3 regions of the Streptomyces gobiensis genome follow, and region 3 is predicted to be linked to each of the others. Evidence: riboswitches for the same ligand, from Rfam matches in the RefSeq annotation. Region 3 holds a riboswitch; each other region holds the start of a gene.
The links. Region 3 has a riboswitch for cyclic di-AMP ahead of test1122_RS26890 (transglycosylase family protein). Riboswitches for the same ligand answer to the same signal wherever they lie in the genome.
Positions count from the first base shown of each region.

Region 1: it holds a riboswitch for cyclic di-AMP, as region 3 does, so the genes downstream of both, test1122_RS06070 (peptidoglycan DD-metalloendopeptidase family protein) here and test1122_RS26890 (transglycosylase family protein) in region 3, are expected to answer to the same signal.
Region 2: it holds a riboswitch for cyclic di-AMP, as region 3 does, so the genes downstream of both, test1122_RS21515 (M23 family metallopeptidase) here and test1122_RS26890 (transglycosylase family protein) in region 3, are expected to answer to the same signal.

Region 1 covers NZ_CP086120.1:1,296,988-1,304,129, forward strand. Annotated here, with positions in the region: gene ppdK (pyruvate, phosphate dikinase) at 1-2,611, shown strand, start outside; gene test1122_RS06065 (alkaline phosphatase PhoX) at 2,733-3,881, opposite strand; gene test1122_RS06070 (peptidoglycan DD-metalloendopeptidase family protein) at 4,049-5,302, opposite strand; cyclic di-AMP (ydaO/yuaA leader) riboswitch at 5,305-5,485, opposite strand; gene test1122_RS06075 (ROK family transcriptional regulator) at 6,406-7,142, opposite strand, start outside.
Region 2 covers NZ_CP086120.1:4,626,565-4,633,706, reverse strand. Annotated here, with positions in the region: gene test1122_RS21530 (bifunctional acetate--CoA ligase family protein/GNAT family N-acetyltransferase) at 1-1,336, opposite strand, end outside; gene test1122_RS21525 (HPr family phosphocarrier protein) at 1,480-1,761, shown strand; gene test1122_RS21520 (GntR family transcriptional regulator) at 1,883-2,560, opposite strand; gene test1122_RS21515 (M23 family metallopeptidase) at 2,761-3,570, opposite strand; cyclic di-AMP (ydaO/yuaA leader) riboswitch at 3,583-3,720, opposite strand; gene test1122_RS21510 (M16 family metallopeptidase) at 3,953-5,338, opposite strand; gene test1122_RS21505 (M16 family metallopeptidase) at 5,365-6,720, opposite strand; gene test1122_RS21500 (DNA gyrase/topoisomerase IV subunit A) at 6,989-7,142, shown strand, end outside.
Region 3 covers NZ_CP086120.1:5,291,568-5,298,709, forward strand. Annotated here, with positions in the region: gene test1122_RS24605 (YqjF family protein) at 1-52, opposite strand, end outside; gene test1122_RS24610 (MBL fold metallo-hydrolase) at 108-722, opposite strand; gene test1122_RS24615 (Fpg/Nei family DNA glycosylase) at 719-1,507, opposite strand; gene test1122_RS24620 (DUF429 domain-containing protein) at 1,594-2,343, opposite strand; cyclic di-AMP (ydaO/yuaA leader) riboswitch at 2,911-3,091, shown strand; gene test1122_RS26890 (transglycosylase family protein) at 3,094-4,083, shown strand; gene test1122_RS24635 (DUF427 domain-containing protein) at 4,154-4,468, opposite strand; gene test1122_RS24640 (anti-sigma factor family protein) at 4,476-4,823, opposite strand; gene test1122_RS24645 (RNA polymerase sigma factor) at 4,907-5,473, shown strand; gene test1122_RS24650 (anti-sigma factor family protein) at 5,470-5,763, shown strand; gene test1122_RS24655 (haloacid dehalogenase type II) at 5,787-6,476, shown strand; gene test1122_RS24660 (ArsR/SmtB family transcription factor) at 6,511-6,906, opposite strand; gene test1122_RS24665 (DUF3179 domain-containing (seleno)protein) at 7,123-7,142, shown strand, end outside.

The sequences.
Region 1 (7,142 bases), 4.0 Mb from region 3:
TCCCGTCCCTCCCGGGTTCACCATCACCACCGAGGCCTGCAAGGTCTACCTGGACTCCGGTACGGAGCCGCCCGCGCTGCGCGACGAGGTGAGCGCTCATCTGGACGCCCTTGAGCAGCAGATGGGCAAGAAGCTGGGCCAGGCCGACAACCCTCTCCTGGTCTCCGTCCGCTCCGGCGCCAAGTTCTCCATGCCCGGCATGATGGACACCGTCCTCAATATCGGGCTCTCCGATGAGTCCGTGCAGGGCCTGGCCGCCCAGGCCGGGGATGAGCGATTCGCCTGGGACTCCTACCGCCGCCTTATCCAGATGTTCGGCAAGACCGTGCTCGGTGTTGACGGCGACCTCTTCGAGGAGGCTCTGGAGGAGGCCAAGCACAGCAATGGCGCGGCCACCGATGTCGATCTGTCGGCCGCTCAGCTCAAGTCGCTCGTCGAGCAGTTCAAGGACATCGTCCTCAAGGAGACCGGGCGTGACTTCCCCCAGGAGCCGCGTGAGCAGATGGATCTGGCCGTCCGCGCGGTCTTTGACTCGTGGAACGGCGAGCGGGCCAAGCTCTACCGCCGCCAGGAGCGCATCCCCGGCGACCTCGGCACAGCCGTCAACATCTGCTCGATGGTCTTCGGAAACCTCGGCCCCGACTCCGGCACCGGAGTCGCCTTCACCCGCGACCCGGCCAGCGGACAGCAGGGTGTCTACGGCGACTACCTGCAGAACGCCCAGGGCGAGGATGTGGTCGCGGGCATCCGCAACACCGTGCCGCTCGCCGATCTGGAACAGCTGGACAAGGCGTCCTACGACCAGCTGATGCAGATCATGGAGACGCTCGAGACGCACTACAAGGACCTGTGCGACATCGAGTTCACCATTGAGCGCGGCAAGCTGTGGATGCTGCAGACCCGAGTCGGCAAGCGGACCGCCGCCGCGGCCTTCCGTATCGCCACCCAGCTGGTCGACCAGGGGCTGATCGACGAGGCCGAGGCACTTCAGCGGGTCAATGGGGCCCAGCTCGCGCAGCTGATGTTCCCGCGTTTTGACGACGGCGCGAAGGCCGACAAGATCGGCCGGGGTATCGCCGCCTCGCCGGGTGCCGCGGTCGGCAAGGCGGTCTTTGACTCCTACACCGCCATCAAGTGGTCCCGCTCAGGTGAGAAGGTCATCCTCATCCGCCGCGAGACCAACCCCGATGACCTCGACGGCATGATCGCGGCGGAGGGCATTCTCACCTCCCGTGGCGGCAAGACCTCACACGCGGCCGTGGTCGCCCGTGGCATGGGCAAGACCTGTGTCTGCGGCGCCGAGGAGCTTGAGGTCGACACCAAGCGGCGGCAGCTGACGGCTCCCGACCCGGAGGGGAAGGGCAGCATCGTCATCGACGAGGGCGATGTCGTCTCCATCGACGGCTCCACGGGCAAGGTCTACCGGGGTGAGGTCCCGGTGGTGCCCTCGCCGGTCGTCGAGTACTTCGAGGGCCGGATGCACGCGGGCGCCGATGACGCCGATGAGCTGGTCCAGGCGGTGCACCGGATCATGGCCTACGCCGACCGGGTGCGCCGGCTGCGGGTGCGGGCCAACGCCGACAACGCCGAGGACGCCTCCCGCGCCCGACGCTTCGGGGCGCAGGGCATCGGGCTGTGCCGTACCGAGCACATGTTCCTCGGCGAACGCCGTGAGCTGGTCGAGCGGCTGATCCTGGCCGATACGGACACCGAGCGGGACTCCGCGCTCGCCGCGCTGCTGCCGTTGCAGAAGGGCGACTTCAAGGAGCTCTTCGAGGCGATGGACGGGCTGCCGGTCACCGTACGGCTGCTGGACCCGCCGCTGCACGAGTTCCTGCCGGACATCACCGAGCTGTCGGTACGGGTGGCGCTCGCCGAGTCCCGCAAGGACGCCAACGAGAACGATCTGCGGCTCCTCCAGGCCGTACACCGGCTCCATGAGCAGAACCCGATGCTCGGCCTGCGCGGGGTGCGGCTCGGTCTGGTCATCCCGGGGCTGTTCACCATGCAGGTCCGGGCCATCGCCGAGGCCGCGGCCGAGCGCATGGTCGCCAAGGGCGACCCGCGCGCGGAGATCATGATCCCGCTGGTGGGCACCGTCCAGGAGCTGGAGATCGTCCGGGAGGATGCCGAAAAGGTCATCGCCGAGATCGAGGACTTCTACGGCGTCGATCTCAAGCTGACCCTGGGCACCATGATCGAGCTGCCCCGGGCGGCGCTGACCGCCGGTCAGATCGCCGAGTCCGCGGACTTCTTCTCCTTCGGCACGAACGACCTCACCCAGACCGTGTGGGGCTTCAGCCGGGACGATGTGGAGGCCAGCTTCTTCACCGCGTACCTGGAGAAGGGCATCTTCGGGGTCTCGCCCTTCGAGACCATCGACAAGGACGGCGTCGGCAAGCTCGTCCGGGACGCCGCCGAAGCGGGCCGGGCCACCCGCCCCGACCTCAAGCTCGGCGTCTGCGGTGAGCACGGCGGCGACCCGGAGTCGGTGCACTTCTTCCATGAGGCGGGCCTCGACTACGTCTCCTGCTCGCCGTTCCGCATTCCGGTCGCCCGGCTGGAGGCGGGCCGCGCGGCGGCGGCGTCGGACGGCAGCGACAGCCGCTGAGCCTCCGGGGCCGCCGCCGCGCCCCGACCCTCACCGACGGCGGCGACCCCGGGACCCGGAAGGGGGCGGTCCGGCACCTGTGCGGAGGTGCCGGACCGCCCCCTTCACTGTCCGGGAGCTGTTATGAACGGAAGGGGCCGGTCACCTCATAGGTGATACCGCCCGAGGATCTGCCGGTGGTGCCGCGCTGGCTGGAGAAGTACAGCCGGGTCCCATCGGGGGAGAAGGCCGGGCCGCAAATCTCCGAGCGGGACTGGCCCTCGATCCGCAGGAACGGAGCGACGATCTCGTCCGGGGTGATGAGGACGATCTCCATATTGCCGCCGTCCTCCGCGACGAAGAGATCACCCGAGCTGCTGCCGGTGATGTTGTCAACGCCGGTCAGCGGTGCGCCGCTGCCGATCGCACCGGCGTCGTAGGCCAACTCAAGGGTGGTGCTCTCCGCGTTGTACTGCCATACCCGGTTGTCGCCCTTGGTGGTGAACCAGCAGGTGTTGCCCGCGTAGTGGCAGCCCTCGCCGCCGTCGAACCGCTTGGCGGCGGCGACCTGGTCGCGGGTCGCCCCGGACGCGCCGCCGGGATCGGGGACGGTCGCCCAGCCGATCGTGCCGCCCGCCTCGGTCAGCACCTCCAGGGTGCCGCTGGACAGATCGCCCCAGATGTCGGGGACGAAGCGATAGAAGCAGCCGTCCCGCTCGTCCTCGGTGAGGTAGATGACCTTGCGGACCGGGTCGGCGGCCGCTGCCTCATGCGTGAACCGGCCCATCGCGTCCCGCCTGACGGCGTCCTGGACGCCCCAGGGGTCGGTCTCGAAGACATAGCCCCGGGTGACCTCCTCGCAGGAGAGCCAGCTGTTCCACGGGGTGGCGCCGCCCGCACAGTTGCGGTTCGTGCCGCTGAGCGTGCGGTAGGCGTCGGTGATGTTCCCGGCGGGGTCGAAGCGGACCGCGCCGACGCCGCCGGTCGAGCCGATCTCGGAGTTGGACACATAGATCCACCCTCCTCCATCGGCGAAGCAGGCGCCGCCGTCCGGGGCGGGGTGCCAGGTGTAGGAGGTGCCGGGCACCGGCCGGCTGGAGCGTGCGATCACCCGGCTGCTGAAGCGCTCGGGCAGCCGGATGCCGTTGCCGTCGGCCGGGTTGAGGGGCCCATAGGGGCTGGGGCCGGGCTGGGCGGGGTCGGCCACGGCGGCGCCGCGCCATAACGAGCCGCCGAAGGCGGCCGCCGATCCGGCTATGACTGCTCCGCGCAGGAAATTTCGACGTTCCACGGTTACCTCACCGGAAGTCGTCTGGCTCCATGGCCGGCCGGCCATGAAGTTGAGCGCTCCGGAAGATAGAACCGCGACCTTTACGGGGCGGCAACAGCCCGTGAACCGGCCGTGCCTGTCAATCGGCACGACCGGTTCACGATGGGGGAACTCGGTGGCGGGACCTGTCAGATGGACACGCCGTGCGAGCGGAGGTAGGCCAGCGGGTCGATGTCCGAGCCGTAGTTGGGGCTGGTGCGGACCTCGAAGTGCAGATGCGGGCCGGTGCTGTTGCCGGTCGAGCCGGACCGGCCGATCTGCTGACCGTTGCTGACGGACTGGCCCGGCCGCACGGACAGCGACGAGAGGTGGGCGTACTGGCTGTAGCGGCCGTCGGCGTGCTTGATGACGACCTCGTTGCCGTACGAGCCGCCCCAGCCCGCGGAGACCACGGTGCCCGAGGTGACCGCCTTGACCGGGGTGCCCGTGGGCACGGCGAAGTCAACGCCGGTGTGATAGCCGCTGGACCAGCTGGAGCCGGTGGCACGGTAGGGCGTGGTCGGCCTGGAGTCGACCGGGGCGGAGTAGCCGGTGGCGTTGCTGGCACCGGTGTCGCTGTCCGACTTCTGGGCCGGAGCCTCGGGCTTCTCCTGCTTCGGCTCGGGCTTCGGCTGCTCGGGCTTCTTCTCCGGCTTCGCCTGCTCCGGCTTGGGCTCCGGTGCCTTGGGCTGCGGTGCCTTCGGCTGCTGCGGCTTGGCCTCGCCCTCGGCGAGGGTGAGCTCCTGGCCGGGGAAGATCAGGTCCGGGTCGCTGCCGACGGTCTCCCGGTTGGCCTCGTAGACGGTCGGCCAGCCGCCCTCGATGCTCCTCGCCGTGGCGATCCCGTACAGGGTGTCACCGCTGACGACGGTGTAGGACTCCTCGGACTTCTGCTCCGGCTCCTGCTTCTGCTGCGGCTTGGGCTGCGGCTGCGGCTTGGCTTCCGGCTGGGCCTTGGCCTTGGCCTGCGGGGCGGACTGCTCCTTGCCCTCCGGGCTGATGTCCGGGGCGCCGCTGTTCTTGCTGAGCCCGGCACGCGGACCGCAGACCGGCCAGGCGTTCGGGCCCTGCATGGCGAGCAGCTTCTCGGCGGTGGCGATCTGCTGGTCCTTGGTGGCCTGGTCAGCGCGCGGGGCGTACTGGGTGCCGGCCGCGGCTGCCCAGCTCGACTGCTGGAACTGCAGGCCGCCATAGAAGCCATTGCCGGTGTTGATGGACCAGTTGCCGTTGCTCTCGCACTCGGCGACCTTGTCCCAGACGGAGACGGGGGCGGCACTCGCGCTGCCCGCCGTGGCCAGCGGAAGGGCTATACCCGCACCACCGGCGGTCAGGGCGAGAGAAACGCGGGAGACATGACGGGATATCAGGGGTTTGCGCTGACGGCGATGACGACCGCGAGACATAGGTGTGTCCTCTCCTACGCCTACGAGGTGAGCTGTCGGATTCGGACAGGAGATGCCCGGCCATTTCTCAGCGCGCCGGAGCACGATGAGGCGTGGCTTCACCCCAAGCCGGGCCGCTATAGGTACGCGGCACGGCACTTACCTGGTTCCCCCGCTCCTGCCGCCCTTGAGTGATGTGTTTTCCCCCGGCCGGGCGGCAGGATTCGGCGTTCCCGGCGGTAGGACCTCCGCATGAGATGCGGTGGCGGAGGAACCGTAGACACAACGATTTCGCCAAGACAAGAAGGGTGGAGATCGGAAGCCTCCGCACAGTTGCCGCACAGCGGATTTTAGCCACCGTATGCGGTGGATCCTGTTCCGAGAGTGAGAAAGCGGATCCTGGGTCTTTACTTAAATCCTGTGCTGAGCAGGGGAATTGACGAAGGAATGGCAAATGATTCGACCGGTGCAATTGCACCGGTCGGCAATTCTGTGAATCCCGTCACCCGCGCTCTGCGTGTGCCGCTGATTTCCTGTCAGAACACGACTGTTCCCCGGGATTGACATCCGTAACGATTGTCCGGTTCATCCTTCGGTGAGCGTTCAGTCGCTGCTCAACCCTGCTTCCCGGAACAGCCGGGGCCATGCGTGACTTCTGTCGGCGCCCAGCGAGCCGGGTGACATCCACCCCCATATCACATCAAGTCGGCCCCCGACTTCGCTCTTTCCCGTAACTGGAACTATGTCCAGAGATGCCCGTATTACACCATCTTCGCAGGCCTGCGATGCACCCGTCCGCTGTTCCCCCAGTTTGGGCACACCATCGCTAAGGGGCGCAGTTGTTCGGGCACACCGTGGTTACAGTGATGGGCCCGGGCTTTCCATCCGGCGCGGGTTCCTCGGTGACGACGACTTGACGCCGTGTCCCGCATGGGCACGTTCGGGCAGCGTCATCGAGCTCGCGTTCGGCGATGGCTTGGACGCGCGCCAGAAGATCTCTCATGTATCGGTCCCGCTTCCATCGGTAACTCTCCTTACATCCGTGCCTGCAGGACTTGATCCTTTCGGTGATGTACTTGGTAACGAACGCAAGACGGCCCGGTAACCCGACTGAGGGGCGTGGGCTAGCCGTGAAGGGCTGCCAGCCGTGCGTCGGCTCGGCCGGGCGCGTAAAGGTGCTCCACCACCATCGCGCCGGCCCCCAGTACCCCAGCCCGGTCGCCGAGAGCGGAGGTGCCCACCTGTAGGTGGGCGGTCGTGCGAGGCATGGCCCGCTGGTAGAGCACCTCCCGCACCCCCGTGAGGAACGGCGTCCCCGCCAGATCACCCGCGATCAGCAGAACCCCCGGGTTGAGCAGCGTGACCACGGTGCCCAGCACCTCCCCCACCCGACGGCCGGCCTGCTGGGCCAGCCGGACCGCCTCGGGCTGACCGACGGCGAGCCGGTCGCGTACATCCGAGCCGGAGGCGGCCGGGACCCCGGCGGCGGTGAGTTCCCGGGCCAGTGCCCGGCCACTGGCGACCGCCGCGAGGCAGCCATGTGAGCCGCACATGCACAGGGCGTCCAGCCGGTCGTGCAGCCGGATATGGCCAATGTCCCCGGCACCGCCGTCAATGCCGCGGTAGATCTCGCCGCCCACCACGACCCCGGCGCCGATTCCGGTGGAGGCCTTCACCAGAAGCAGGGCGGCACAGTCGGGATGCCCGGTGCGCTGCTCGGCGAAGGCCATCAGATTCGCGTCATTGTCGACCAGAACGGGCAGCGGTCCCAGACCGAGCGACCGCCGCATCCCCTCGGGGATCGGATGCCGGTCCCAGCCCGGCATGATCGGCGGCTGGACCACCCGCCCGGAGGCCCAGT
Region 2 (7,142 bases), 670 kb from region 3:
CACCCTTGACGACGACGATCGGCTTACGGACGGCCGTACGCCCGACCAGCCGGGTGAACTTGCGGGGGTTGCCGAGGGACTCCAGATACATCAGGGCGACATCGGTATCGGAGTCGTCGTCCCAGTACTGCAGGACGTCGTTGCCGGAGACATCGGCGCGGTTGCCCGCGGAGACGAAGGAGGAGAGCCCGGCGCCGCGCTGGTGCAGCCCGGCGAGCAGGGCGATGCCGATCGCGCCGGACTGGGTGAAGAGGCCGATACGGCCACGGGCGGGGGTTTCCGGGGCGAGGGTCGCGTTGAGCCGGACGGCGGGAGAGGTGTTGATCAGGCCGAAGGCGTTCGGGCCGATGATCCGCATCCCGTAGGAACGGGCCTTGCGGACCAGCTCGCGCTGCTCGGCACGGTCGAAGTCGGCGGAGAGTACGACCAGGCCCTGGACGCCGTGCTCACCGCACTCGGTGACGATGGCGTCCACCTGGCCGACGGGGACGGCGACGACCGCGAGATCGACGGGCTCGGGGATGGCGCTCACCTGGCGGTGCGCGGGAATGCCGGGGACGCCCCCGAGCTCGCTCTGCCCGTGGGGCAACCGGTTGTTGACGGCGTATATACGGCCCGTAAAGCCGGTGGCCCGCAGCGAGTCGAGCACGGTGCGACCGGCCCCACCGGAGCGTCGGCCGGCGCCGATGACGGCGATGGAGCCGGGGGCCAGCAGCCGCTGCACCGAGCGGGCCTCGGCGCGCTGCTCCCGGGCGCGCATCACGGCAAGGGACTCGGCGGTCGGCTCAAGGTCGAAGGTGAGGTGGACGGAGCCGTCCTCGAAGCTGCGCTTCTGGGAGTAACCGGCGTCCGTGAACACCTTGATCATCTTGTTGTTGGCGGGCAGCACTTCGGCGGTGAAGCGTCGCACCCCGCGCTCGCGGGCGCAGGCGGCGATGTGTTCCAGGAGAGCGGAGGCGACGCCGCGGCCCTGGTGAGCGTCCTGGACCAGGAAGGCCACCTCGGCCCCGTCGGCGGGGGCGGAGGCGGGACGCCCGGTCTCGTCGACGCGGTCGTAGCGGACGGTTCCGATGAACTCACCGCCGACGGTCGCGGCGAGCCCGACCCGGTCGACGTAGTCGTGCTGGGTGAAGTGCCGGACGTCGCGGTCGGAGAGCCGGGGGTAGGGGGCGAAGAAGCGGTAGTACTTGGACTCGTCCGAGACCTGCTCATAGAAGCTGACCAGGCGACCCGCGTCCTCGGGGGTGATCGGCCGGATCAGGGCCGTACCACCGTCGCGCAGCACCACATCGGCTTCCCAGTGAGTGGGGTAGGCGCGCTCCGTGGGCGTCTGCATGGGGCCAGCGTAAGGCCAGTTGCACCGGCTCGCGGACATCCGTGCGAAGGGGCAGTCTGAGGGGGCACCGTGCCGGGACGGGAGCACTCTCCCTGCCATGCGAAACTGGTCTAGACAACCGTTCCGACTTGAAGGGCAACACCATGGCTGAGCGCCGCGTCAACGTCGGCTGGGCCGAGGGCCTGCACGCCCGTCCCGCCTCGATCTTCGTCCGCGCCGCGACCGCCGCGGGCGTCCCCGTCACCATCGCCAAGGCTGACGGCACCCCGGTCAACGCCGCGTCGATGCTCGCCGTTCTGGGCCTGGGCGCCGAGGGTGGCGAGGAGATCGTGCTCACCTCCGACGCAGACGACGCCGAGGTGGCGCTGGACCGACTGGCCAAGCTGGTCGAGGAGGGCCTTGAGGAGCTTCCCGAGACCGTCTGAGAAGCCGGGCCCAAAAAGGCGGTGGAGCACCCCGCTCCACCGCTTTTACATGTTCTACGGGAATTTCCGGGCAGCAGTAATTACCCCCGGGAATTCCAGCTCCATTTGTATACAGACTTTGTTAAACGCGGCCGCGCGCGGTGTTTACAGTAGGTTTCAAACTCCTCACCACGACCGGCCGCTGCTGCCGACGGGCCGCGATGGAACGCTCCACATGCGCGGCCGCAAGCGAGCGGGCCCGCTCGGCATCCCCGCGGGCGACCGCGTCAACAATCGCGCCATACTCCCGCCAGACCGTGGTGGCCTGTACCGGCGGCTCGACCGCGTACATCCACGCGATCTTCCGGCGCAGCTGGGTGAGCAGCGCGGCCAGGCTGGCACTGCCGGAGGCCTGGGCCAGCGTCTCGTGGAACCAGTCCCCCAGCGACCGCAGGTCCGACAACTGCCCCCGCTCGGCCCGCTGCTGCCCCAGCCGTACCAGCCCCCGCAGCACCTTCAGATGCGCCTCGGTGCGACGCTGGGCGGCCCGTGCGGTGCCCAGCGGCTCCAGCAGGGCGCGGATGTCCAGCAGGTCGGCGGCCTCCTGCTCGGTCGGCTCGGCGACACAGGCGCCGGCATGCCGCCTGGTGGTCACAAAGCCCTCGGACTCCAGGGTGCGCAGGGCCTCGCGCACCGGCACCCGGGAGACGCCGTAGCGCTGGGCCAGCAGCTCCTCGGTGAGCCGGGCGCCGGGCGGAAAGGCGCCAGAGACGATGTCATCGCGAACCGCTGTGCATACCGTGTGCGCGGAAATGCGCATGGTCGGACCTCCGGCGTAATCCCCACGTTTTCGAGATGTCGCAGACCCGAACTGTATTCCAACCGCCAGTTATTTCCGACGCCCGGCCCGAATCAGGCGGAAAAAGAGCGGCGGGATGGGCGTGAAACGACGAAGACCCCGGCTGAAAGCAGGGGTCTTCGTCGCTCTGTGCGATGCGTCACAGCGGCGCACGGTGGCCGTCAGACGCTGACGCCCTTGGACCGCAGGTAGGAGACCGGGTTGACGTCCGAGCCGTAGTTCGGGGTCATCCGGGCCTCGAAGTGCAGGTGGGGGCCGGTGGAGTTGCCGGTCGAGCCGACGCGGCCTATCTGCTGGCCGGACTTCACCTGCTGTCCGACCCTGACACCCATGGAGGACAGGTGGCCGTACTGGGTGTGGGTGCCGTCGCTGTGACGGATGACGATGTTGTTACCGTACGCGCCGCCCCAGCCCGCTACGGCCACGGTGCCGCCGCCGACGGAGCGGACGGGGGTGCCCGCAGCGGCGGCGAAGTCGATGCCGCTGTGCTTGCCGGAGGACCACAGGGCACCGCCCGCCCGGTACGGGGTGGTGACCTTGGAGCCCTTGACGGGTGAAACGAAGGCGTTGGGGTTGGCACGCTTGGCGGCCCGGGAGGCCTTGGCCTGCTGCGCCGCCCGCTCCTTCTTGGCCTGCTCAGCGGCCTTCTTCTTGGCCGCCGCCTTCTTCTTGGCCTCGGCGGCTTCCTTCTTGGCCTTCTTGGCCTTCTTGGCCGCCGCAGCCTTGGCGTCGGCGGCGCTCTGCTGAGCCTTGGCCTGGGCGCTGATCTGTTCGGCGATCGAGTCGCCGATCATCAGGGCCTGGCTGAATCCGCTCACCTGCTTGGCCTTGGTGCCGCCCGCGGCGGAGGCGGGAGCTGCGAGAGAACCGATCAGACCGGCGGTCAGGGCGGCAACGCTGAAGATCTTGGCGCCGGTGCGGACGGCGCGTCCCGGTCGGTGATCCGCCCCGGTGGCATGGGTGAACGCCATGGCAGGCGTGCTCCTTTCCTTCCTTCACGCCTACCGGGTTAGCTGACGGGTTCGGAGCAGGAAGGTCTCCTACGAGCACACGGCTCGATTCACCCCAAGGACTACTGGTGGGTCCCCGGCTCCCTCACGGGGACTCGGCGTTCACTGGACGTCGGCCGCGGATGCGGTCACTTCTAACGAACAGCGACACCGAAGCTAAACCGGACATCTGCGAAGTACCAAGAGGATCTAGCCTCTTTGTCAGACATCCCACACCGTCACCCCTCATATCACCTGCCAAATCGGACATAAGGCCGGACATAAGAGAAGCCCTCGGATATCAGTCCTGACATCCGAGGGCTTTTGGGTCCGCGCCGGGCGGCACTGGCCGCCCGGTCGGCGATTACTGGCCTGTGACGACGGTCACTTGACCGATCCCCAGCTCACCCACCGGCCCGGCGATCTGCTCGGCGTCGCCGACCAGAACGGTGACCAGCCGGTCCACCGGGAAGGCGTTGACGGCCGCCGCGGTGGCCTCGACCGTGCCGGTCTCCGCGAGCCGGGCGTACAGCTGCGCCTGGAAGTCATCCGGAAGGAACTGTTCCACCTGGTCCGCGAGCGTCCCGGCGACGGCCGCTGCCGTCTCGTACCTCAGCGGGGCGACCCCCACCAGGTTCTGCACGGCGACATCGCGCTCCTCATCGGTCAGGCCCTCAGCGGCGAGGGTGCGCAGCACCTGCCAGAGGTCGGCCAGCGCGGGGCCGGTGACATCGGTGGCCACCGAGCCGCTGATGGCGAGCATCGCCGCGCCGACAGCCCCGCCCGGGGCAGAAGAGGGCGCGGAGCGCAGCACCTGCCCGAAGGCGCGCACCCCGTAGGTGTACCCCTTCTCCTCGCGCAGCACCCGGTCGAGGCGGGAGGTGAGGGTGCCGCCCAGACAGTACGTGCCGAGCACCTGGGCGGGCCACACCCGGTCATGCCGGTCAGCGCCGATCCGGCCGATGAGCAGCTGGGTCTGCACCGCTCCCGGCCGGTCCACGATGACCACCCGGCCGGTGTCATCGGCGGTGATCGGCGGCATGGGGCGCGGCTCGGCGGCGGCGCCGGTCCAGGCACCGAGGGTGTCGGCGAGCGCCGTGTCCAGGTCGACGCCGGTGAAGTCACCCACGATGACCACGGTGGCCGTGGCGGGCCGTACATGCGCCTCGTAGAAGGCCCGTACGGCACCGGCGTCAATGCGCTCGACGGTCTTCTCGGTGCCCTGCCGGGGGCGGGACATCCGGGATTCGGCCGGGAACAGCTCCTTGGACAGCGCCATGGAGGCGCGGCGGGCCGGGTTGGCCAGCTCATGCGGGATCTCATCCAGCCGGTTGCGCACCAGCCGGTCGACCTCGCTGTCCGGGAAGGCCGGGGCGCGCAGCGCGTCGGCGAGCAGCCCGAGCGCCTTGGCCAGCCGGGAGGCCGGGACCTCCAGGGACACCCGGACCCCGGGGTGGTCGGCGTGTGCGTCCAGGGTGGCGCCGCAGCGCTCCAGCTCCGCGGCGAACTCCTCGGCGCTGTGCTTGTCGGTGCCCTCGGACAGCGCCCGCGCCATGATGGTGGCGACGCCGTCGAGACCCTCGGGCTCGGCGTCCAGGGGGGCGATCAGGTTGACCTCGACCGCGACGACCTGCTGGCCTGGACGGTGACAGCGCAGCACCGTCAGACCGTTGGGCAGGGTGCCGCGGTCGGGCGCGGGGAATTTCCAGGGCTTGGGCTGTCCGCCGACCGGCTGCGGATGGAGCTCCATCGTGGGGGTGGTGGGGGTGGGGTTACTCACTGCTCGGCCCCTTCGAGGTTGTCGGCTGTGTGGTCGGCGGCGTAAACGACGTCGGGCTCGGTCGGTTCGTAGACCAGCACCGCACGGTTGTCGGGGCGGAGCCGGGCGGCGGCCACGGCCCGTACCTCCTCCGGGGTGACCTCCAGCACCCGCTGCACCGCGCTCAACGCGAGCTGCGGATCACCGAACAGCACGGCGAACCGGCACAGTTCATCGGCGCGGCCGCTGACCGTCGCCAGCCGGTCCAGCCACTCACGCTCCAGCTGGGCCTGGGCACGCTCCATCTCCTCGGGGCTGGGGCCCTCAGTGGCGAAGCGGGCCAGCTCCTCGTCGACGGCGGCCTCGATGTCCGCGATCTCCGCGTCGCCGGAGGTCTTCACATCCAGCCACCCCAGCGAGGGCGCGCCCGCCAGCCGCAGCAGACCGAAGCCCGCGGTGACGGCGAGCTGGTCCCGGCGGACCAGCCGGTTGTAGAGCCGGGAGGACTCACCCCCGCCCAGCGCGGTCAACGCGAGATCAGCGGCATCGGCCTCCCGGGTGCCGTCATGCGGCAGCCGGTACGCCGCCATCAGCGCCCGGGCCGGTACATCCTCCTCGACGACCTCACGCAGCTGCTCCCCCATGATGTCGGGGAGCGTGCCGTCGCGCGGCGGCTGCTTGCCGTCGTGGCCGGGAATGGAGCCGAAGTACTTCTCGATCCAGGCGAGCGTCCGCTCCGGGTCGATATCGCCAACGACCGACAGCACGGCGTTGTTCGGCGCGTAGTAGGTACGGAAGAATTCCCGCGCGTCCTCCAGCGAGGCGGCGTCCAGGTCGGCCATCGAGCCGATCGGGGTGTGGTGGTAGGGGTGGCCCGCCGGGTAGGCCATGGCGGTCAGCTTCTCGAACGCGGTGCCATAGGGCACATTGTCGTACCGCTGCCGCCGCTCGTTCTTGACCACATCGCGCTGGTTCTCCATGGACTCGTCGTCCAGAGCGGCCAGCAGCGAGCCCATCCGGTCCGCCTCCAGCCACAGCGCGAGCTCAAGCTGGTGGGCGGGCATAGTCTCGAAGTAGTTGGTGCGCTCAAAGCTGGTGGTGCCGTTCAGCGAGCCACCCGCGCCCTGCACCAGCTCAAAGTGTCCATTGCCCTTGACCTGCGCCGAACCCTGGAACATAAGGTGCTCAAAAAGGTGAGCGAGACCGGTACGGTCCTTGACTTCATGGCGGGAGCCGACGTCGTACCAGAGGCAGACCGCGGCTACCGGTGTCTGATGATCCTCGGAAAGCACTACGCGCAGGCCGTTGGCCAGCCAATGCTCGGTCGCTGTCAGCCCTCCTGTGGGGGGCGGGGGCGTGGCCGTGTGACCCATGGGCGAGGAGTCCCTTCCGTCGTTGAGCAGAGCAGTCCTGCCACTGTATGCAAGCGCGGAGACCTGGCGCGAAGTTCCCGTACGGTTCCCCCTGACCCCGGGTCGGACGCCCGGCTGTCAGCGGCTGGGTCCACAATGGTCGGCATCAGACGCAGCAGCCCCACGTCCGCAGAACGCAGTAACCGCAGTAGTCGCAGTAATCAACGCAGTAAGCCCGGTAATCGCAGTAACGCCGTAGGCACACGTACCTAAAGGAGCCGCAGCCCCGATGGCCCGCCGCAGTACGAAGACCCCGCCGCCGGATGACTTCGAGGAGCGCATCCTCGACATCGACGTCGTCGACGAGATGCAGGGATCCTTCCTGGAGTACGCATACTCGGTCATCTACTCCCGTGCGCTCCCCGACGCCCGTGACGGGATGA
Region 3 (7,142 bases):
CGGGGGTGATGGCCTCCGGCGCGAGGGGGGTGAGAGACACGCCTTCCAGCATCGCAGGTCCCCCGGGCGGCGGGATCGCCAGCCAGATCCTTCTCATGACCCGGAGGTCACCGGGAGCCGCGGAGCTCGTAGGTGCGGCGTTCCGTACCCCACTCCCCGGCCGGAGGGCGCAGACCGGCGTCCATCGCCCTGATCGCCGGTCGGCCGATGTGCGCGAACACCAGACGCCGTACGCCGTGGCGTACGGCCGCCTCGGCGGTCTGCTGGACGCTCGCATGGCCGCCCACACCCCCGCGGAAGCGGATCGGGCGGTCCCAGCCCGCGGCGTCGGCGAACATCAGGTCGGCGTCGGCGGCCCAGTCCGGGAACTCCCAGAACTCCGGCGCCCACACCGCCACCGCGTCACCCGCCCGGATGCGGTAGCCGCACGTCGGATGGGAGGTGTGCGCGACCGGGCACGGCTCGACCCGCAGGTCACCGCTCTCGTACCCGGCCATGGCCGGTTCCGTGTCGTGCTCCCCGGCCAGGCGACGCAGGGCCGTACGCAGCTCGCTGTGCTCATCGGTCACCAGCCAGGCGTCCAGCCGTCCCCCGGGAACCGCGCCGGGGCCGCCGTCGAAGGCGACACGGCGCCCGCCGTGCCGGAGCAGGAGACCCGCCGGGGCGAAACGGGGCGAGTTCATCGCCCCCATGCCGAGGAGGGTGAGCCGTACGAGGCTCATGAACCGTCCGGCTGGCACCCCGGGCACCAGACGGTGCTGCGCCCGCCCATACGCTCACGGTGCAGCGCCCCGCCGCAGCGCGGGCAGACGGGGTCGGTGTCGTCCCGGTGGCCGGTGAGCCAGGATTTGCGCGGAGGGACGCATCCGGTGGGCACCGCCGAGCGCAGGGTGCGGCGCATCTCGGTGTGCAGCCGTCGGCACTCGTCGTCGGTGAGGTCATTGGCCCGGCGGCCGGGATGCAGCCGGGCGCGCCACAGGATCTCGTCGGCGAGCAGATTGCCCAGCCCGGCCAGCACGGACTGGTCGGTCAGAGCCGACTTGATACGGCTGCGCCGCCCGGACAGCAGCTCAGCGAACTCGGCGCGGCCCACCGCCATCGCGTCAGGGCCCTGCCGGTCCAGCACCCGCGCGACATCGGCGTCGGCGTCCTCGGCGAGCCAGATGCCCCGCAGCTTGCGCTGATCGCGGTAGCGCAGGTGATGATGGCCGACGGTGAAGACGACGCGGTCGTGCGGGTCGGGCGGGTCCGTCTCGCGGCAGCAGACCAGCTCCCCGGTCATGCCGAAGTGCAGCAGCACGGTGGGCCCGTCGGTACGGGCGAGCAGCCACTTTCCATGCCGTTCCGGCTCGGTGAACCGGCGGCCTTCCACATCGCGCTTCAGCCGCCGGGCGCTCACTCCGTGCAGGACCCCCGTGTCGTTCACCTGCACCCGCTTGATCCGTTCGCCCTGTGCGCAGGAGGCGAGCACCTCCCGGAAACCCTCGACATCGGGCAGCTCAGGCATGCCATCACCCCGCCGGTCTTCGTATGTGTCCCCCGCGATGGGCCACACCTCCACGGTCGCACCGCGGATGGATCACCACCAGGCGACTACGACCAGATGGCGATGGGCAGGCCGCTCGCTGTGAGCTCGGGCGGGTCGGGCAGGCGCTCGGCCACCTGCCGGGCGACCCGGTGGGCGCTCCAGGCGGCCGCCGCCGCGTCCAATACGTCGTCGGGCGGCACGCGCCCGGCGTCGCCGAGGTCATCGGGCAGGACTACGCCGTGGGCCCGCAGCAGCCGGCGGCGGGTCAGCTGCCCGTTCCAGCTCTTCTTGGTCCCGGCCACGGGGAGGCCACCAGCCATCGTGGCAAACGAGATCTCCGGGTGCACCTCGTGCAGCCGCTCGTCCCCCGAGTCCCGGCGGTGATTGGCCTCGCGCAGCTTCTTGACCAGTCCCCACGTCTGGCGGCTCAGTCCCGAGCCGATGACCGTCCGGCAGCGCTGGTTGGCGGCGGTGTAGTCGTCTTCCTCCCACACCTGCCGTGGCGGCACCGGGAAGACCCGCGCCCGGTGCCGTCCCAGACGCGCGGCCGCCAGCCGGTCGGCCTGCCGCCACCGGGAGTCCAGCAGCCCGAGCGGAATATCGATCCCCACGGTCACGGCCTGCGGCACCTGCTCCAGCAGCCCGTCCAGGGAGGGCGCCGCGTGCGCTGCGGCGAACCGCCCATCGTGCAGCACCACGCCGACCCAGCCCGTCGGGCAGGCGTCGACCCCCACCACCTCCGTACGAGCACGGCTCACCGGCGGAGACCCTCCAACAAGGTCACGCTGGCGAGCAGCGTCAGCTACGCCGGTCATGCGACGACCGTAGCTCAGCCTCCGCCGACGACCTCCGCTGGCGATGAGTGTGGGGCACTTCGGCACTGGAGCCCGGAATGTCCATGTCTGGCGGTTCAGTCCAGAGTCGACGGCCCGGCGGACACCCGAAAAGGTTCTTTCGGTGCCCGAAAAGGGCAATCCGCCACGGATGCCAGGTAAGTGAACCAAAACTTCTTCCACCTGACGGGAAATCAGCGGGCATGGTGGTTGGAATAGGGTGATATGGGGATTCCTTCAAGGTGAGTATGGCGGGCGTCACACCCCCAGGCTCCGGTGTAATTGCACCGGAGATCCATTCTTTATCGCGTCATCAAGTCTCGTACCCCGCCTGCCTTTTAAGTAAGCACACCGGCTTCGCCCTCTCACGCTCAGAAAAGGATCCACCGCATACGGTGGTGAAATTGCCCCGCCCAGTGCGGGAACGGGAATAGTGCGTCTCCCGGACTCTTGTCTCCGCTACGTTGTTACGTTTAGCGTTCCTCCCGCCACCGCATCTCATGCGGAGGTCCTACCGCCGGGAACGCCGAATCCTGCCGCCCGGCCGGGGGAAACACATCACTCAAGGGCGGCAGGAGCGGGGGAACCAGGTAAGTGCCGTGCCGCGTACCTATAGCGGCCCGGCTTGGGGTGAAGCCACGCCTCATCGTGCTCCGGCGCGCTGAGAAATGGCCGGGCATCTCCTGTCCGAATCCGACAGCTCACCTCGTAGGCGTAGGAGAGGACACACCTATGTCTCGCGGTCGTCATCGCCGTCAGCGCAAGCCCCTGATTTCCCGTCATGTCTCCCGCGTTTCTCTCGCCCTGACCGCCGGTGGTGCGGGTATAGCCCTTCCGCTGGCCACGGCGGGCAGCGCGAGTGCCGCCCCCGTCTCCGTCTGGGACAAGGTCGCCGAGTGCCAAAGCGACGGCAACTGGTCCAGCAACACCGGTAATGGTTCTTACGGTGGGCTGGAATTCCTGCAGTCCAGCTGGGAAATGGTGGGCGGTACCGAGTACGCTCCGCGCGCTGACCAGGCCACCAAGGACCAGCAGATCGCCGCTGCCGAGAAGCTGCTCGCCGCCCAGGGCCCGGACGCCTGGCCGGTCTGCGGTCCCGGCGCCGGCCTTGCCCAGAACAGCGGCGCCCCCGACATCAGCCCTGACGCCGAAGCAGAGCCCGGGCAGGAGTCCGGTGACGCGGACCGCTATACCGTCGCCAGCGGCGACACCCTGTACGGCATCGCCACCGCCCATGACATCGAGGGCGGCTGGTCGACGGTCTACGAGGCCAACCGGGAAACCGTCGGTGACGACCCGGACCTGATCTTCCCGGGCCAGCAGCTCACCCTCGCCGAGGGCCAGGCCAAGAGCGAGGAGCGCGGCAGCCGCACCGCCGAGCGGGCCGCGCCCAAGGCCTACCCGAACAACTTGGACGGCTGGATCCACGAAGCCCTCGACATCATGAAGGCCAAGGGCATTCCCGGCACGTATCAGGGCATCCACCGCAACATCATCCGGGAGTCCAGCGGCAACCCGAACGCCATCAACAACTGGGACATCAACGCCCGCAACGGAGTGCCCTCCATCGGCCTGCTCCAGGTCATCAAGCCGACCTTCGACGCCTACCACGTCGAGGGCACCAAGCACAGCCAGTGGGACCCGGTCGCCAACATCGTCGCCGCCTGCAACTACGCGGCCGACCGCTACGGCTCGATCGACAACGTCAACGGTCCGTACTGAGCCGCTGCGTGCCGCGCCCCTGGGTGAGAGGGAGGCCGTTCGGACAGCAGTCCTCCTTCTCCTCCAGGGGTCACCGGTGCTTTGCCGGTTTCTTCTCCCGGGTGCCCTCAATGGTCACGCCGCCGCCGAAGGCGACATGGTCCTTGATCCGGCGGGCCAGCGGGCTGGGGTGCGGGTAGTACCAGGCGGCGTCGGGGCTCACGTCCCCCGCGACCCGCAGGGTGTAGTAACGGGCCTTCCCCTTCCATATGCACAGCGATGTGGTGGGGCTGTCGGTGAAGTACTCGCGGTTCAGCGACTCGGGCGGGAAGTAGTGGTTGCCCTCCACCACCCTGGTCCGAGGGGTCTCGGCGACGACCACGCCGTTCCAGATGGCGCGCATCATGGTGCGTTCACTCCTGTTGGTTCTGTTGGTTCCGCTGGATCTGCTGGTATCGGCCCGATGGTGCGAACCCGGCGGGTGCTGCCAGGCGGCTGGCGAACCGGCGCAGCCGGACGGATGCCAGTGAGGCGGGGGCACGCTGGGGGCCGTTGCGCAGGGAAGTCTTGATCAGGCGCAGCGATTCGGCGTCGCCGCTGCAGCTCCAGCAGCGGCCCAGATGGGCGGCCACCCGGGCACGGTGGACGCCGGTGAGCTCACCGTCCACGTACGCCGCGACATCGCCGCGCAGCCGCAGATGGCGGATCTTCTCCCGGCACGCGGCCCAGGAGCGCAGCTGCGGAGTGACCGACCTTGTCATATAGCGGAAACCCGTACAGCGGTGCGGAGCATTCCAGGGAATGCCTCGCCGGGCTCCCGGGTTTCCGTTGCGTGGAAGAAACAGTGGCGGGTCCGCCCCCGAACCCCGACCTGGATCGGCAACGCGCTTTCGCCCAGTATGTCCTGCCCGAGGTGGAGGTGCTGTTGCGCGTGGCGATGACGCTGACCGCCCAGCCCGCCGACGCCGAGGACCTGGTGCAGGACACCCTGCTGCGGGCCTACAAGGCGGTCGACCGGTTCGACGGCCGGCATCCGCGCGCCTGGTTGCTGACGATCATGCGGCGGGCCGAGGTCAACCGGCACCGCCGCCGTCGGCCCCACCTCCTGGACGACCCCGACGCTGACCTGGACCGGCTCGCCTCGGCCCCGTCCGGTCCGGAGGCCACGCCGGAGGAGGTCGTCGTGGGCGAGGCCTTCGATGAGGTGGTGGCTTCGGCCTTCGCCGCGCTGCCGGTCAAGCACCAGCAGGTGGTGCAGCTCGTCGACATCGACGGCCTCAGCTACGGGGAGGCCGCACGGCTGCTGGACGTACCGGAGGGGACCGTGATGAGTCGATTGCACCGGGCGCGCAAACGTATACGAGCCCGGTTGGCAGCGGCCGGGATGGCGCCGAAGCGAGGTGTGATGTGAGCGGCTGGCTGCGGCGGCGGAGCGCTGAAGACCGCCGGATGAACTGTGTGCGGGTGGCGCGCGTGCTCCAGTCCTATCTGGACGGCGAGACCGATGACCTCACCGCACGCCGGGTGGCGGCCCACCTCGAGGACTGCCGCCGATGCGGCCTTGAGGCGGCTACGTACCGGGAGATCAAGAACGCCCTGGCCCGGCGTACGGAGCCGGACACAGCGGCTGTGGAGCGCCTGCGCGGCTTCGGCACGTCCCTGCTGCGGGGTGCGGAAGGCCCGGACGGAGAAGGGACCTAGCCGGGCCGCCGACGGAGGACGACGTGCTGAACAACGGCCACCATGTGCTGGTTTTCGATGTCAACGAGACCCTCAGCGACCTGACCCCGCTGCGGGCTCGCTTCGAGGAGGTTGGTGCTCCCGCGCACCTGCTGCCCACCTGGTTCGCCGGTGTGCTGCGGGACGGCTTCGCGTTGACCGCCGCGGGGGCGTACGCGGATTTCGCAGCGGTTGCCCGGGAAGTGCTGCGAGGGTTGTTGCGCGGGCTTGCAGAGTGGTCAGGGGACGCCGACACCGCGGCACGGTATGTGCTGGACGGGTTCGCTGACCTGGAGGTGCATCCGGATGTCCCCGATGGCGTGCGGGCGCTGCGGGATGCCGGGTTCCGCCTGGTGACCATGACCAACGGCAGTTCGGCCCTGACCGAGCGGCTGCTCGCCCGGGCCGGGCTCCTGGACCGCTTCGAGCTGTTCCTCGACGTAAGCGGTCCACGGCGCTGGAAGCCCGCACCGGAGGCGTACCACTACGCGGCCGAGGGGGCAGGGGTGAGACCGGATGAAGCTCTGTTGATCGCCGTACACCCGTGGGATGTTGACGGCGCGCTGCGAGCGGGGCTGGGCGGCGCCTGGCTGCGCCGTGGAGCCGCCGCGTACCCGGAGGTGATGTCCGCGCCGACGTGCACCGCGGAGGATCTGCGGGAGCTGGCCGAGACGCTGACCGCCGGCCGGTCATGAGCTGCTTGCCGTGATCCAGCGACTCCCCGCGGGGTCAGTTCTGGCTGTCCGGGATGCGGTGACAGCAGTCCAGCGCGGCAGCGTTGTCCGCGGCCAGCGAGCGGGCCAGAACGATCAGATCCGCGACCCGGGAGTCACCCACGGAGTAGCGCAGCTTCCTGCCATCGCGGCGGGCGACGACGTAGCCGCAGTCGACAAGACAGGACAGGTGCACCGACACCCTGGGCTGGGAGATCCTGGCGTGTGCCACACAGTCGGCGGAGGTGCGTTCCCCGGCCAGGATGAACTCCAGGAGCCGCAGCCGGGTGGGATCGGACAGGGCACGGAAGAACCGCGCCACCGTGTCGGAGTGCGGGCACTCCACCGCCTCGTCGGTGGCCGGTACGACAGGGGAGCCGGCCGGTGCGGTCTTCGCGGGTGATGCGGTCATCAGCGGGCGCCTCTCCATGTGCGTCGATTCGCCTACCCGCATAGTATGGCATTTTACTATTCGGGAGCCCGTATAGAAACATGTGCTGGGACTGGCCGCGGGAGTGCTCGGCGGTGCCACAGCGCCGCCCGCTCGGGGCAGTGCCGGAAAAAGGGGAAGGTGCGCGGCAGCTCGCCGGGTTCCCGGTGTATCACCGCAGGGACAGGGAAGCGGGCCATGGACGAGCAGGCTTATAC